2 regions of the Phyllobacterium sp. TAF24 genome follow, and region 1 is predicted to be linked to the other one. Evidence: predicted binding sites of a transcription regulator. Region 1 holds the regulator's gene; the other holds the start of a gene.
The links. Region 1 encodes LexA, which represses DNA repair genes until DNA is damaged. Its sites were predicted from a motif close to TGTTCNNNNTGTGTTCNG; they were not measured.
Positions count from the first base shown of each region.

Region 2: a site for LexA is predicted at 2,292-2,309, ahead of AB4Y96_RS10220 (ATP-dependent helicase). Genes of this name have one in related genera too.

Region 1 is NZ_JBFRDN010000016.1:20,954-26,213, reverse strand. It holds gene AB4Y96_RS14895 (ComEC/Rec2 family competence protein) at 67-2,535, shown strand; gene lexA (transcriptional repressor LexA) at 2,529-3,248, opposite strand; gene AB4Y96_RS14885 (tetratricopeptide repeat protein) at 3,585-4,817, shown strand; gene AB4Y96_RS14880 (substrate-binding domain-containing protein) at 4,929-5,260, opposite strand, start outside.
Region 2 is NZ_JBFRDN010000009.1:86,350-91,609, forward strand. It holds gene AB4Y96_RS10220 (ATP-dependent helicase) at 1-2,247, opposite strand, end outside; gene AB4Y96_RS10225 (glucose/quinate/shikimate family membrane-bound PQQ-dependent dehydrogenase) at 2,493-4,823, shown strand; gene AB4Y96_RS10230 (glyoxalase superfamily protein) at 5,047-5,260, shown strand, end outside.

The DNA of each region.
Region 1 (5,260 bases):
TTTGATCTGGCGTTGATGTAGCATAGGAGCGCTGCTGTGCAAGGGCATTGGCAGATTTGGAGGCAAATGCGGCGCCCTGTCACCAGTACACAAACGAGTGAACGGCACTTTTTTGATCGCCCAGCGGTCGATGAGCCCGATTTTGCGACTCAAATACCCCAAGACGAGCCTGATTTTCCCGAGCGGGGCAATCTTGTTGCAAAGATACGCCGCGCTGTGGCTGCCGGATGGCATTGGGTTCGGAAAATACCATCGCGCGTTCTTCTTGCATTCAGCCGGGAATATGATCGGGGCAATTTCTTTCTGTTTGTACCTGTCTTTGCCGGTGGCGGCGCTGTTCTCTATTTCAGCCTGCCAACAGAACCCAGACTGAGTGCCATTCTCTTTGGATTGACCGCATTGTCAGGGCTAAAACTTCTGGCTGTGAACCGGCGCTTGGTAAGTCTCTGCCTGACCATCGTGCTGTGCATCGTCGCCGGCATGCTGTGCGCCAAGTTTGAAACCATGCGCCTTGATACAACTATGCTTGGCTCAAGCATTACCACCCGTTTGACCGGCCGCATTGTGGCCATCAGTCGGCCCGAGCGTGGCGGCTGGCGGTTGACTATGGATGTCATTGCAACCGAACGCCCGCAGCTTCTCTACAGGCCCGAAAGGCTTGTTATATCAGCCCGTTCATTGCCAGCCGATGCCGGGCCGGGCACCAGCCTGCAAGGTCTGGTGCATCTGCGTCCGCAATCGGGGCCTGTACGGCCGGGCAATTATGATTTCGCATTCCATAATTATTACCATGGTGTCGGCGGTAACGGGTTCTTTCTGGGTAAGCCGGAAATTGTATCGCTTACGGAACCTGCCGGGATCGCCGACAAGATATTGCTGATGGTGGCGGGCATGCGCCAGCAACTCACCAACCATATTCAGCATCAGATCAAGGGCGAGCCGGGCGCAATTGCTGCATCGCAGATCACCGGACAGCGTGACGGCATCAGTGAGGCGACGAACAATGCCATGCGGCTCAGCGGCTTGTCGCATGTCCTGTCTATATCCGGGTTCCATATGGCGCTTGTTGCGGCCATCGTCATGGGGTCTTTGCGTGCCTCCTTGGCCTTCTTCCCGGAATTCGCCGCACGATATCCGATCAAGAAGTTTTCAGCCTTTGTCGCGCTGCTGGCCTGCGCATTTTATCTGCTACTCTCTGGTCTCGATGTCGCCGCCCAGCGCAGCTTCGTCATGCTGGCGGTGATACTTATTGCGATGATCGCGGACCGCGCCGCGCTTTCATTGCGCAATGTTGCCTTGGCGGCACTCGTTACAATCGCCATCGCACCACATGAAATCCTGGGACCAAGTTTTCAGATGTCTTATTCGGCCACCGCGGCGCTGATCGCATTCTATGGTTGGTGGTCACCCCGCAAAGCAACCCGGAACAATCGACGCAAACGCCGCAATGGTTTGCTTCTGCAATTGCCGGACAAGATCATCGATCATATCAATGGCATCGCCATGACGTCTTTGGTCGCCGGTTCAGCCAGTGCGATCTTTGCCGTCTATCATTTCAACAATACGGCACCACTGGGTTTGATCGGCAATGCGCTGGCCTTGCCTGTGGTATCCATCCTTGTCATGCCCTTTGCCGTTCTGGCGTTGCTGCTCATGCCTTTCGATATGGACTGGCTACCCTTCCGTGTCATGGAGCGCGGGATTGAACTCTTCACTGTTATTGCCAATCATGTCGCGGCTCTTTCGCCCAGCGGCCATCTCGGTCCAATGCCGCAAGTGAGCCTGCTGTTCCTGAGTGCGGGATTGATTGTCCTCCTGTTCCTGTCGTCATGGCTGCGCCTGTGCAGCCTGCCACTATTGGCCATCGGCGCGCTCGTCATGATGCGCAGCGTACCGCCGGATATTGTCATATCGGAGGATGGCAGACTGGTGGGACTGCGTAATGGCGAAACATTGATGATCAATCGGTCGCAAGGTGGCGCATTCATTCTGAACAACTGGCAGCAAGGTTATGGGCTTGCGCAGATCATCAAACCAGTCAAGGCCAATGCACAAGCTGCAAACGGCATGTTTGAATGCGCAGACAAGCTTTGTACGGCGCGCGAACCCGGCGGGCTCATCATCGCCTATACGGATAAACCGGCGCAAAAGAATGCAGCCTGCAGTGAAGGAAATATTGTCGTGCTGGCCTTTGCGGGGAGGGATGCGGCGTGCACAAATCCCGGCACATTGGTGGTCACATTGCACGATCTTGCTTTGAATGGCGCCGCGGAAATCCGCTTGGGCCCGGTCACACAGGGGCCGGTCACACAGGGGCATGGGGAAGCGATGAATGCTTCCAGGATCGAACAAACATTCGATCAAAGGTTGATCTCAGCCAGCCTGACCTATGCCATTGGACCGCCAGATCGGCCATGGAACACTTACCGTGTTCACTCACGAGCGGCACGCAACATGCCGGAACGTGTACATAAGCCAAAAACAAAAGCGAGCATCCCGAACAGCGGCGAACGGGATGCCGATCCGGATCAGTAACGCCTGATGAGTCCGACGAGTTTACCCTGTACCTGCACGCGATCCGGTCCAAAAATCCGGGTTTCATAGGCAGGATTCGCTGCTTCAAGGGCAATCGATGCTCCTTTGCGACGGAACCGCTTGAGCGTTGCCTCTTCATCATCGACAAGCGCCACGATGATTTCACCGGGGTTGGCCGTATCACCGCGCTTGATAACGACGGTATCGCCATCAAAAATACCCGCTTCGATCATCGAGTCGCCTTTAACTTCAAGCGCATAATGCTCGCCACTGCCGATCATATCCGGCGGAAGGCTCAGCATATGGGTCTGGTTCTGGATGGCGGAAATGGGCACACCGGCAGCAATCCGGCCCATGACAGGAATGCTGACATTGGCAGGCATATCCATGTCGTTGGAAGCACGCGGCTGCGGCTTTGGCGGCGCAACATTGCGCCCGAGACTGCCCTCGATGACGCTTGGCTCGAACTTTCTCTGGGCGTTGAGACCCGGAGCAATGGAGTCTGGCAGGCGCAGGACTTCCAGCGCGCGTGCCCTGTTGGCAAGCCGGCGAATGAAGCCGCGTTCTTCGAGCGCAGTGATCAGCCGGTGAATGCCGGATTTGGAAGCCAGATCCAGCGCATCCTTCATTTCGTCGAAGGATGGCGGGATACCCGTCTCCTTCAGACGCTCATGAATGAAGAGAAGAAGTTCATGTTGTTTACGCGTGAGCATCGGCGATCCTTTAGCAGGGAATCGGAAAAACAAAACCAGAACAAACACTATCTGTTCCAGCATTGTTCTACAAGTGCTTAATATTCCGTTGCATACGCTCGGCGTGATGGTCAACAATTTGCAATTAGCTTCATTCTGGCGCTGATGATCTGTTCAGCAGTTCGTTTCAGTGTCCGTGGGGCATAACGTTTGCCGTGAACAAACACCGCACTGAAAGCCTAGAATCAGCAAAGTTTATACCGCAGCATTTGGTATTGGCTGGATAGGTCGCCAAGTTATATATGATGGGTCTGCCAAATTGAACACATGTGGCGGACCTATGTGTCGGGGGACATTATGAAATCAAACCTTGCGGTGATCTGGCGACAGTCAGTTGGAAGCTTTATGCAATCCATACGCTCAGCTCTGATGATAGGGTTGGTGCTTGCCATATCATCCCCAGCAGTAGCAGGTGGATTAGCGGGTGCAAATAACGATATCGCTGCCGGGAATTACGACAAGGCTTTTTTCAAACTGCAACCGCTGGCTAAGAATGGCGATACTGACGCTCAGTTTACAATCGGTGTCTTGTATGAACGCGGATTAGGGACAGAACAGAATTTTGTATCGGCCGCTGAATGGTACAAAAAAGCCGCAGATGCTGGCGATGCCCGAGCTCAGTATAATCTTGCCTTGTTCTATAACAAAGGATCCGGTGTATCAGCCGATATTCATACAGCATTGGACCTGTTTCGAAAATCAGCTGAACAAGGACTTCCGGAAGCTCAATTTCAGCTGGGAATTATGTATCAAGAAGGTCGAGCCACGCTGCAAGACTTTGTACAGGCGGTCAAATGGTTTCAAAGAGCTGCGGATCGGGGAAATGCCTTCGCGCAACTTAATCTCGGCCTTTATTATTCACGAGGACTCGGCGTATCCCAAGACGAAGTCTATGCGGTGAAATGGTACCGGAAAGCCGCTGATCAAGGAGTGGCCCTGGCGGAGTTTAATCTGGGCCAGCAATATACGAGTGGCAAGGGTCTCCCAAAGGACGACGTGCAAGCTGTCGCATGGTTCGCGCGAGCTGCAGCACAAGGACTCTCTGTGGCACAAAATGAGCTTGGGCGAAGATATGAAAGCGGTACCGGAATAGCTAAGGACGATGAAAAAGCTGTGGAACTATACCGTAAGGCCGCCGAACAAGGATTGGCGATGTCCGAAGCCAACCTCGCACTACATTACTTTTCCGGCCAAGGTGTCACCAAAGACGATGTTTTAGCGCTCAGCTGGTTGAAAAAAGCCGCCGACCAAGGTCTCGCACAAGCTCAAGCCGAACTCGGACTCAGATATATCACTGGCGTCGATATCCCAAAAGATAATGAGCAAGCCGAAGTGTGGTTACGTAAAGCGTCTGATCAGGGATTGGCAATGGCTCAATACAACCTTGGTCTTATGTATTTTCAAGGCGACGGTTTAGCTAAGGATGAGGTCAAAGCCAAGGAACTATGGCAGAAAGCCTCTGCTCAAGATTATGTTGACGCTACACGAGCTTTGGCGGAGGCCGATGCCAAAAATTCTGCGCGAAAATGAAGGTTCGTTTCGTCGTGGAAGTGACAATTTCGGGAATGTTATCCATCAACTGCAGAACACCTATCGTCAGAATCGCTCAGAGCTCCGAACTTGTAACCATCATCGACTGGGTTAACGGCGCGGGGCGATGGGCGGTCCGCTGGATTGGCGCAGGACAAGCTCGACGGGCCATATCTCGTGGATGTTTTCCACCGGCTCGCCGTCCAGCACCCGTACCAGCAATTCGGCAATGCGCGAACCGGCCGAGCGGATCGAGGAGCGGGTTGTCGTCATGGCAGGGACCATGTTGCTGGCGTTGAGATAGGGAAAAACGTCATCATGGGCGATGACAGAGACTTCCTTGCCCAATTCATAACCCTTGGAGCGAATGGCGCGGAAGACGCCAAGCGCTGTCATCATGGAACCGGCAAGGATAGCTGTTGGATGCGGCGCGTAGGATAAAA
Region 2 (5,260 bases), on a different contig from region 1:
CTTGACCGAGCCGCGTCCGGCGCCGTGGCCGGAATCCGTTTCGCCGTAACCGATGCGCTCGACCTTTGAGCCGGAGCGCGAGCCCCAATTGTTGCGCGTGGCATCGGAGCGGTTTTGCTGGGCGCGTTGCCAGCCGGGGGTGGAATAAGTGTTTTCAAACGGGTCGGCTCGGTCAAAACGCGACTGGCCATAACCGCCGCCGGAGCCGTAACCGCCATAGGAATTACCAGTCGCGACAACCTCGACATGCGCTTCCGGCAGTTCTTCGAGAAAACGCGACGGGATTGTCGATTGCCACAGGCCATGAATGCGCCGGTTGGAGACGAACCAGATATGCAGGTTTTTCTTGGCGCGGGTTACGCCGACATAGGCGAGCCGCCGCTCTTCCTCAAGGCCGGAACGCCCGCCCTCATCCAGCGCACGCTGATGCGGGAAAAGACCTTCCTCCCAGCCGGGAAGGAACACGGTTTCAAACTCAAGCCCCTTGGCCGAATGCAGCGTCATGATATTGACGGCATCGAGATTTTCGTTCTGCTCGGCATCCATGACCAGCGCCACATGCTCGAGGAAGGAGCGCAGGGACTCGTACTCCTCCATGGAGCGGATGAGTTCTTTCAGGTTTTCCAGCCGCCCCGGTGCTTCGGCCGAACGATCCGCCTGCCACATGGCCGTATAGCCTGACTCATCGAGAATCATTTCCGCCAATTGCGTGTGCGGCGTAGAATCAATCAGGGATTGCCAGCGGTGGAAATTCTCCACCACTTCGCGCAGGGCGGAGCGGGGTTTGGGTTTCAACTCTTCCGTCTGCACCAGATCGGCAGCGGCATCCAGCATGCCAATATCGCGGGCGCGGGCATAATCATGCACCTGCCGGATCGCTGCTTCACCCAGACCGCGTTTGGGGGTGTTGACGATGCGCTCCAGCGCCAGATCATCAGATCCTTGCGCGACAACGCGGAAATAGGCGAGGGCATCGCGGATTTCGAGCCGTTCATAGAAACGCGGACCGCCAACGACGCGGTAATTCAGGCCAAGGGTAACAAAACGGTCTTCGAACTCGCGCATCTGGAAGGAGGCGCGCACGAGGATCGCCATATTATTGAGCTTGTGACCCTTGCGCTGCGCCTGTTCGATTTCCTCGCCGACGGCGCGGGCTTCCTCTTCGGAATCCCATGCGGCGTGGACATTCACCTTGGCGTCTTCGGGGTTTGCCGCATCGGTAAACAGGGTTTTGCCGAGGCGGCCTTCATTGTGGGAAATCAGGAACGAGGCTGCGCCAAGAATATGTGCCGTCGAGCGGTAATTGCGCTCCAGACGGATCACGACGGCGCCGGGAAAATCCTTTTCGAAGCGCAGGATATTGTCGACTTCGGCACCGCGCCAGCCATAGATCGACTGATCGTCATCGCCAACGCAGCAGACATTCTTTGAGCCCTGTGAAATCAGGCGCAGCCACATATATTGGGCGGTGTTGGTGTCCTGATACTCGTCCACGAGGATATAACGGAATTTTGCGTGATATTCCTTGAGCACATCCGGATAGGCGCGGAACATACGGATGGGATGGCAGAGCAGATCGCCGAAATCGCAGGCGTTGAGGGTTTTCAGGCGGTTCTGATAGGCGGTGTAAAGCTCGCGGCCCTTGCCATTGGCAAAGGCGCGGGCATCGCCTTCAGGGATTTCCGTGGGACCGAGGCCCTTGTTCTTCCAGCCATCAATCATCAGCGCGAACTGTTTGGCGGGCCAGCGCTTGTCATCCAGCCCTTCGGCCTGAATGATCTGTTTGATCAGGCGGATGACATCATCCGTGTCGAGAATGGTAAAATCAGAGCGTAGACCGACCAGTTCCGCATGGCGGCGCAAAAGCTTGACGCCGATCGAGTGGAATGTGCCGAGCCATGGGATGCCTTCCACCGCACCGCCGACGAGAACGCCGATGCGCTCTTTCATCTCGCGCGCCGCCTTGTTGGTGAAGGTCACCGCAAGGATCTGACTGGGATAGGCTTTGCCGAGCGACAGGATATGGGCGATGCGTGAGGTCAGGACCCGCGTCTTGCCCGTGCCTGCACCGGCCAGAACCAGCACGGGACCTTCAGTGGTTTCAACCGCAAGGCGCTGTTCGGGGTTGAGGCCATTGAGGTAAGGCGGCATGCCGCGCGCCTGCATGGCGCGTGCAGCTATGCCCGAGGGCTGGCGAGGCGCATCAGGTTCGTCGAAAAACGGAATATCGTCTGGCAATCCGGACATTTGTCTCCAATGTAGTGATTCGGCACCAAAAAACTAGGTCAATGCGATACAAAGCAAGAACATACAGCATTTACCTGATTGTTTCCCCTGAAACTTGCGATTGAAAAATTCAATCATCGATATTGCACCGGTTTGAATTAAGGCATACGCCTTAGTGATTAAGAGGAATCTGGCAGCCGATGGCCCGTTCGCAGCCTCATGTCAGGACCATTCGATCTTGATTGAGCTTGGAAAGGACCCCTACCATGGCAATCACTCTAACGGCTCTCCTTTTTCTCATTATTGCGGCTGCCCTTGGTGGGGGCGGTGTCTGGCTCGCCGCTCTTGGCGGCAGCTGGTATTACATCATCGCGGCTCTTGCCTTTCTTCTCACCTCCATTCTCTTGTTCCGAAGGCGACCCTCCGCCTTGCTCGTTTATGCGGTGCTGGTAATCGGCACGCTTGGCTGGGCAATCTGGGAAATCGGGTTTGACTGGTGGCAGCTTGCACCGCGCGGCGGTGTGATTATTCTCCTCGCGCTCTGGTTGCTGACCCCATGGGTGCGCGGCAAACTTGTGCGGGCAGGCGGTGAAAGTTCGGCAGCCGGTAGTGCTGCGCTGTTTGTGACGGTTCTGGTAGCGCTTGGTGTTGCCGGTTATTCCATGACGCAGGACCCGCTTGATCTCGCGGGCCAGCTCAGCAAGGAGGCGGTCGTTACAGAGCCGGATCTTGGCGGTGTGCCCAATGATGACTGGCATTATTATGGCCGCAGCCTTTACGGCCAGCGCTATTCGCCGCTGAAGCAGATCACGCCTGATAATGTCGCCAATCTGCAGGTGGCATGGACCTATCAGACCGGCGATGTGCGCCGTTCGACTGATGTGCCTGAGACGACCTATCAGGTCACGCCGCTCAAAGTGCGTGATACGCTTTATATATGCACACCGCACAATTTCGTCATTGCGCTGGATGCGGCAAGCGGCAAGGAAAAATGGCGCTTTGATCCGCAGGTGAAGGACAATAATGACCGGCAGCATCAGACCTGCCGCGGTGTTTCCTATTATGCGGATACGGCGATTGCCGCCGGTCAGCCCTGTGCAGAGCGGGTTTATATGCCAACCGCCGATGCACGGTTGATTGCGCTTGATGCGGCCAATGGCCAGGTTTGTCCGGCTTTTGGCGACAAGGGCACCGTGCATCTTGAAAACGGCATGCCCTATAATCCAGCCGGTTATTACTATTCCACCTCGCCGCCGGTTATTGCCGCGGGCAAGATTATTGTCGGCGGCGCAGTCAATGATAATTACTCCATCCACGAGCAGTCAGGCGTTATTCGCGCCTTCGATATCAACACCGGTGCGCTGGTGTGGAACTGGGATTCCGGTAATCCTGATGTGACGACGCCGCTGCCGGAAGGGCAGAAATATACGGCCAATTCCCCCAATAGCTGGTCAATTTCCAGTGCCGATGAAAAACTCGGACTGCTCTATGTGCCGCTCGGCAACCAGACGCCCGATCAGCTTGGGGCAGGGCGTTCGGCCAATGTGGAGAAATTCTCGTCGTCCATTGTGGCGCTTGATTTGAACAGCGGCCAGCTGCGTTGGGTGCGCCAGACTGTGCATCATGATCTGTGGGACATGGATGTGCCCTCGCAGCCAAGTCTTGTCGATGTGAATACGGCAACCGGCACGGTTCCGGCGCTGGTTGGTCCGACAAAGCAGGGTGATCTTTATGTGCTCGACCGGCGTTCGGGTGAGCCGATCATTCCTGTCGAGGAAGTGCCTGCACCGGGCGGTGCTATCGAGGGCGATCACACATCGCCGACGCAGCCGGTTTCGGGCCTGACCTTCATGCCACAACCCTTGCAGGGCAAGGATATGTGGGGCGTCAGCATGTTCGATCAGCTCGCCTGCCGCATCAACTTCCTCAAGCTGCGTTATGAGGGCCGGTATACGCCGCCGTCACTACAGGGCTCGCTGATCTATCCCGGCAATTTCGGCGTGTTCAACTGGGGCGGCGTTGCCGTTGATCCTGAACGCCAGATCATGTTCGGGATGCCGACCTATCTCGCCTTTACCTCGCGGCTGGTGCCCCGCGCCGACGTGCCAGCGCCCGGTGCTGGCACAAAGGGCAGCGAGCAGGGCCTCAACCGCAATGAAGGCGCGCCCTATGCGGTGGTGATGGGACCGTTTGTCTCGCCGCTTGGTCTGCCCTGCCAGACACCGCCGTGGGGCTACGTGGCGGGTGCAGATTTACGCACAGGCAAGATCGCCTGGAAGCATCGCAACGGCACGGTCTATGATTCCTCGCCGCTGCCACTGCCATTCAAGGTCGGCGTGCCCGGCCTTGGCGGTCCGATCATCACGGCTGGCGGCGTGGCATTCCTCGGCGCTTCTGTTGATAATTACCTGCGCGCCTATGACGTGACCAGCGGTAAGCAGCTATGGGAAGGGCGTCTTCCCGCCGGTGGCCAGTCGACACCAATGTCCTATGCGCTGGCTGATGGGAAGCAGTATGTCGTTATCGTCGCCGGTGGGCATGGCTCGATCAATACCAAGCCGGGCGATTACGTCGTCGCCTATACGCTGCCGAAGTAATAGCCCCGCATGACAAGCCTCCCGGATTGCCGTCCGGGAGGCTTTTTGTTGACTGCTTTCCAAACTGCCCTTATCCATAAAGCAGGCAGATACAGCCAGCCGCTCGCGGGTTCCTAACCCAAGGTGAATGTATCAAAAGAAGCTTCGTTTCATCCTTGTCTGGTGAACGGGTCGGCAATGCGGGCACTGACTTTCCTCGTTCACATGACGATAGGGATAGACGATGCGTACTTTTCACGACGCCAAGGCGATGGCCAAATCGCTGCGACAGGCACTGGCTGCCAAAAATATCGATATTTCGCACAGTGATGGTCTGGAACTGGTTGCGGCCGGGTTCGGTCTCGATAACTGGAACGTGCTTGCAGCAAAAATTGCGGCAGAAGAACCTGCCGGGAAGGATGCTGTATCCTTCGGGCCTGCCAATCCGATCCTGCGGA